3 regions of the Arsenophonus endosymbiont of Crataerina pallida genome follow, and region 3 is predicted to be linked to each of the others. Evidence: predicted binding sites of a transcription regulator. Region 3 holds the regulator's gene; each other region holds the start of a gene.
What was found. The regulator PurR, encoded in region 3, represses purine synthesis genes. The targets are predictions, from matches to a motif close to CANGCAAACGTTTGCNTG.
Positions count from the first base shown of each region.

Region 1: a site for PurR is predicted at 1,451-1,468, ahead of purM (phosphoribosylformylglycinamidine cyclo-ligase). Genes of this name have one in related genera too.
Region 2: a site for PurR is predicted at 1,073-1,090, ahead of purL (phosphoribosylformylglycinamidine synthase). Genes of this name have one in related genera too.

Region 1 covers NZ_OZ026540.1:2,403,289-2,405,572, forward strand. Annotated here, with positions in the region: gene AACL31_RS12765 (hypothetical protein) at 1-562, shown strand, start outside; gene upp (uracil phosphoribosyltransferase) at 671-1,297, opposite strand; gene purM (phosphoribosylformylglycinamidine cyclo-ligase) at 1,532-2,284, shown strand, end outside.
Region 2 covers NZ_OZ026540.1:1,532,444-1,534,727, forward strand. Annotated here, with positions in the region: gene purL (phosphoribosylformylglycinamidine synthase) at 1-985, opposite strand, end outside; partial or broken gene mltF (membrane-bound lytic murein transglycosylase MltF) at 1,252-2,284, shown strand, end outside.
Region 3 covers NZ_OZ026540.1:805,998-808,281, forward strand. Annotated here, with positions in the region: gene punR (DNA-binding transcriptional activator PunR) at 1-898, shown strand, start outside; gene purR (HTH-type transcriptional repressor PurR) at 918-1,943, opposite strand.

The sequences.
Region 1 (2,284 bases), 1.6 Mb from region 3:
GAAACTGGCAGCTTCACCGACAAATTTTATTACTACAATTATAACTAATATCCGTGATGAATCAAAATGGGCGCCAACTAATTCATTAGATAATGCATCGCTTTATTTACGGAACTACCTAGAGTATCTTTATCAAATTAGAAACTGTAACTATATTTCAAATTTTAATAATCGTTCAAGTAGTTTCAAAACTACCAACCCACAGCAATTAGCTGAACACATTATTGCCACGCATAAATTTATTGACAATAATGAACGCGCTAGTTTAATCCATGAATTAACAACTCATCTAACAGATTTTGTAAAATTTAATGAAGAGGATCATAATTTTATTCAATTTATTACCCCTATCATAAAAGCAGATAATCAAGCCAAATTGTTCTATTACAGTCTCTATTCTAATCCCGCTTCCGGCTATAGTTTTAATTATGTCGCTCAAGAGTTTGTTTTTGATCACAACAAACTAACGGTAGAAAATGCCAAAGTTGAATTAAATAAAACCTATGCAGGACTAAAACGTTGGTTAGATAGAAATAGAGTGAAAAAAACACCGAAAAATTAACGCCCTAAATTTAAAATAATATTCAAACTTAATAAGATTGGTATCTCTATCCAATCTTATTAGCTCTCAATAACTATAATTAATAAAAAATAACATAAACAATAAATGTCACTTGGTACCAAATATCTTATCGCCCGCATCACCCAAACCAGGAACAATATAACCATGTTCATCCAAATGATCATCAATAGATGCGGTATAAAGTTCAACATCAGGATGAGCAGCTTCCAGTGCCTTAATACCTTCCGGCGCGGCAACTAGTACCAATATTTTAATAGCATGACAACCCTCTTTTTTAAGTAAATCAATCGTGGCAATCATTGAACCGCCTGTGGCCAACATCGGATCAACAACCAATGCCATCCGTTCATTAATATTTGAAGCCAGCTTTTGAAAATATGGAATAGGCTCCAGCGTCTTTTCATCACGATAAACACCCACAACACTTATACGGGCACTGGGAACATTTTCCAGCACCCCATCCATCATTCCCAATCCAGCACGTAAAATTGGCACGACAGTAATTTTTTTTCCCTTAATTTGCTCGATGTTTACCTGCCCACACCATCCTTCTATTGCAATTGTTTCTGTTTCTAAATTTGCTGTTGCTTCATAAGTTAACAGACTGCCCACTTCTGAGGCCAATTCACGAAAACGTTTAGTGCTAATATCTTTATCCCGCAATAAGCCCAATTTATGTTTAACTAACGGGTGTTTTACCTCAACGATTTTCACGCTACTCTCCTTCAGTACAAACCATCTACAAATAAAAAATTATCAGATTATAGCGCTTTTTCAAACCTGTTCCACTGATAGATTAAGGTTTTTCTTGCAGGGAATTCACTTTTGCTGGCTCTTGAGTTTTATTATGAAAACCAAAATAAGTATCTCGCAAACGTTTGCTTAGGCTGGTAGAATTATTTCTGTTTCCATCTATTTTACTAAATGCAATCGCCTTGGGAGCTTGCTGTGACAGATAAAATTTCTCTCAGCTATAAAGATGCTGGTGTCAATATCGATGCAGGTAATACACTGGTCGAACGTATTAAAGGTGCTGTTAAAGAAACCCGCCGCCCAGAAGTAATGGGAGGATTAGGCGGCTTTGGCGCACTGTGTGCCTTACCACAAAAATATCGTGAGCCAATCTTAGTTTCAGGCACAGATGGTGTCGGAACAAAACTGCGATTAGCAATGGACTTAAAACGCCATGATACAATTGGCATTGATTTAGTTGCTATGTGCGTTAATGATTTGATTGTTCAAGGTGCCGAGCCACTCTTTTTTCTCGATTATTACGCCACCGGTAAACTAGCCGTCGATACAGCGACCAGCGTGATCAAAGGCATTGCAGCAGGCTGTAAACAATCAGGCTGTGCTCTAGTCGGCGGTGAAACAGCAGAGATGCCTGGTATGTATCATGGTGAAGATTATGATATAGCAGGTTTTTGTGTTGGCGTGGTCGAAAAAACAAAAATTATTGATGGTAGCAAAGTTAAAGCTGGCGATACCCTAATTGCGTTAGGCGCTAGTGGCCCCCATTCCAATGGTTATTCATTAATTAGAAAAATTTTACAGTTAAACCAAATAGATCCAGCCACAGTACAACTAGAAAATAAGTCACTGGCTGATCATTTATTAGCCCCAACACGCATCTATGTTAAAAATATTCTAGCGTTGATTGAAAAACAGAATATTCATGCCATTGCCCATATAACCGGTGGT
Region 2 (2,284 bases), 730 kb from region 3:
TAGGCTTTGCACCACGCCCTGTTGCCCCTTCATCACGTATTTCTCCACCTGAACCGGTGGCAGCACCAGGCCAAGGAGAAATAGCTGTTGGGTGGTTATGGGTCTCTACTTTCATCAAAATATGAGCATTTTCATGATGATAATCATACTTGCTGGTTACTGGATCAGGAAAAAAACGCCCAATATTCAATCCTTCCATTACGGCAGCGTTATCTTTATAAGCTGATAAAATATAATCTGGCGTTTGTTGATAAGTATTTTTTATCATACTAAACAAAGAATTAGGTTGTGATTTACCATCAATAACCCAACTGGCATTAAATATTTTATGCCGACAATGTTCTGAATTAGCTTGCGCAAACATATAGAGTTCAACATCCGTTGGATCCCGTTCTAATGTTTGGAAGGCATCCATTAAATAATCAATTTCATCTGTAGCTAACGCTAACCCTAATTCAATATTTGCCAATTCAAGTGCACGACGACCGTTTTTTAATATTTCTATCGTCACCATCGGTGCCGGCTTATGGTGCATAAAGAGTGATTCTGCTTGCTCGAAAGAAGTCCAAACAGTTTCAACCATCCGATCATGCAAAATGACAAATAAATCATCCAATTGTGATATATCCAATGGCGAGGAATAAATAATATAATAAGCAATTCCACGCTCAAGCCGGATAACCTGCTGTAATCCACAGTTATGAGCAATATCCGTTGCCTTTGAAGACCAGGGTGAAATAGTGCCTGGTCGAGGAGTAACCAAGAGTAACTGGCCAGCAGGCTGTTGCTCAGTTAATGAAGGACCATAATGAAGCAATTGACTTAGTTTTTGTCGATCATCCTGATTTAATGGCGCACCAAGTTCAGCAAAGTGTACATATTCAGCATAAATGTCAGTAACCGGTAGTTGCTGCTGCTGGCATAGGGAAAGAAGCTTAGTAATGCGAAATGTCGATAAAGCGGGTGAGCCACGCAGAATTTCCATAGTAATAGATTCTCTTAACTTATAAAGCTGGCCTGAAGGATATGTATCAGGAAAACTGGAAGGCTATTATAAATCATCATGAACCAATACGAAACCGTTTGCGTGCACATTTATCACGCACTCGCAAATGTTAAAGATATGTAAAATAGATTAAATTAAGTTGCAAATTCTACTTTTGTTAAGCAGAATGTCGGGCTCTTAAAAAATTGGCCATAATTTGGTCATTTTAATTAAGAAAATATGTTTAACTAACGAGATATAACCATTTGATTAATATTAGAATTAATTATCTTGTTATCGTTATTGTCTCTATAATTTCTGTTGGTGTCATTACACTTAATATTGAGTGGCCCAACCAGCAGCAAGACCAGGTGAAGAGAATTATTTCTCGCGGTGAATTACGTGTAAGTACCATTAATTCACCCCTTATGTCCTTTAACGATAAGCAAGAAGCAAGCGGATTTGATTACGAACTGACTAAACGCTTTGCCGATTACCTTGGCGTAAAGCTACATATCAATGTACGTTCAAATATCAATCAACTTTTTAATGACCTTGAAAACGGTAATAGTGACTTTATTACTGCAGGACTTCTTTATAATGAGAAGCGCCTCGATAAAGCACAGCCTGGCCCTGTCTACTATACCGTTTCCCAGCAGCTAATTTATCGCAAAGGGGTAAGTCGTCCACGCTCTTTGAACGATGTAAAAGGAAAGTTTGTCGTTGCCACTGATTCAGTAAACGCTAATACGCTGCAACAGTTGAAGCAAAAATATCCAAATCTTCAATGGGAAGAAACCAGTCATTATAATGCGACTGAGTTATTGCAACTGCTAGCCGAAGGGAAAATTGATTATACCTTAGAAAATTCTATTGTCGTCGCTATGCAGCAATGTTAGACTTCTTCAATAAAAGTAATGAAGAAGAACTTTTAACACGTTTAGATGAAAAATATTTTGGCCATGTTGCTACTTTTGACTATTTTGATACGCTTTCTTTTATTACTGCAATTAATAAAACTTTGCCAACCTATAAGCATCTATTTAAAAAATATGCAGAAGATATAGATTGGCGTCTACTAGCAACAATTTCCTGGCAGGAATCACACTGGGATCCACTAGCCACATCACCCACTGGTGTTCGTGGTTTAATGATGCTAACAGTACCTACTGCACAAACTATGGGTGTGTCAGATAGGCTGGATCCAGAGGAAAGTATTAAAGGTGGCGCCGCTTACTTGCAATATCTGATTTCGCGCTTACCAACTACTATTGCGCCTGATGATCGTATTTGGTTTGC
Region 3 (2,284 bases):
AGAGTATTCCCTGGAAGTGATTGATGCCGTTGAGAGAACGGGCAGTTTTAGTGCAGCTGCCACCGAGTTACATAGAGTTCCCTCTGCGGTCAGTTATACCGTAAAACAACTGGAAGAGTGGTTGGCGGTTCCTTTATTTGAACGGCGTTATCGTGATGTTGTACTTACTGATGCTGGTAAATTCTTCGTTAAAAATGCGCGTAATATTATTAAAACAATGCGTGAAACTCGTCATCAGTGTCAACAAATTGCAAATGGCTGGCATGGACAATTTAGTATTGCCATTGATCGGGTAGTTAAACCAGATAGGATATTGCAATTAATATTAGATTTTTATCGCCATTTTTCTGATATCGAACTTTTTATTCAGCAGGAAGTTTATAATGGTGTATGGGAGGCGTTAGTCGATGGCCGAGTGGATATAGCAATTGGTGCAACCCGTGCGTCACCGATTGGCGATAGATATAGTTTCCGCGATATGGGATTTATGCCCTGGTCATGTGTTGTCAGTATAAATCATCCTTTAGCACACATAAGCGGGCTAATTAGCGATCAACAATTACGTCTCTATCCCAGTTTATGTTTAGAAGATACTTCTCGCTACTTACCAAAACGAGATACTTGGGCATTAGATAACCAAAAAAGGCTTATTGTGCCAGATTGGGAAAGTGGTTTAGCATGCTTAAAAAATGGATTATGTTTAGGATTTGCGCCTAAACATCGGGTAGAGCAACTTTGCCGCAAAAATGAATTAAAGACATTGCAGATTAAGCAACCCTTACCTGATAGTCCGTGCTGTATCATATGGAATGAAGAAAAACGTTCCCCGACATTGAGTTGGCTACTGGATTATTTAGGTAATAGCGAAACACTCAATGCCGAATGGTTAACTGATTGATAGCGTTTAAATCCAGGGATCATCTTCGGTAGTCAATAAATGGACCATCGACAACTGAACGACGTTCAATAAGCTCTGGGTGTATTTCAATCGTTTGCGCATCTTGGCGTTTATTAATAATGCGATCAAGCAGCATGGTAAGGGCCATTTGACCTAAACGTTCTTTGGGCTGATGAATGGTAGTTAATGCTGGGGTAAAAAAACGCGCATTACGCACATTGTCGTAGCCAATAATAGATATATCTTGTGGCACTCGAATTCCTAATTCATTCGCAGCGCTGATAGCCCCCATCGCCATAATATCACCGCCACAGAAAATGGCAGTCGGTTTTTGTTGGTGACTTAATATTTGTTTCATTGCTTCGTAGCCGGAAGCGGGTTCGAAATCACCCTCGACAATCCATTTGTTATGTGGCTGGATGTTAGCTTCCTTCATGGCATTGAGAAAACCTTGCCGCCGGCCATTGCCGGTATTGCGTTTTAATGGTCCAGAGATAATACCTAAATCACGATGACCTTGTTCGATAAGATAACGCCCGGCAAGATAGCCACCATAAACTGCATTATCAATGATGACATCGGTAAAATCACCATGGGCTTGTCCCCAATCCATCACCACCATTGGAATATTGCGGTATTCCTCTAACATCTGGAGTAGTTGGTTAGGGTATTCTGAGCACATGACAAGTAAACCATCAACCCGTTTTTGCGCTAACATTTGTAAATAGGCTTGTTGCTTATTTAGGTTGTTGTGCGAATTGCACAGGATCAATGTATATCCTTGGCTAAAACAGTTGTTTTCGACTGATTCAATGACTTCTGCAAAGTAAGGGGCTTCATTAGATGTGGCTAATAAGCCAATGGATTTAGTATGATTAACTTTCAAACTACGAGCAACGGCACTGGGAGAGTAATTAAGTGTTTTAATGGCTGTCCTGACGATCGTTTTTGTCTCTTCGGCGACAAAACGGGTATTGTTAATTACATGTGATACGGTGGTAGTTGAGACACCCGCAAGCTTTGCCACATCCTTAATTGTTGCCATGATTATAAAGACTCCTGAACCATTCCCAATTCCTTTACTATTGTTTAAAAATTACTGTTATTGATCTATAAAAATAGATAATTAAGTTATCAGTAAACTGATCATTTTGTCTGATTTGCAGTAAAAACAAAAGTATTAATCAATCTTTACTAGATGATATAATAGAAAATAGCTTTTATTGTTGTATGATATTATGACATTTAATGATTTTTCATTAATTAATTTATGACTAAGACAGTGAGAATAGTGAGGTGAGGTTATGGATACCGATTTTAAATATGGTTTATGTACTGCGATAGTTGCATTATTAATGATCGTATCGTTTGTTTCTTTTATTTTAT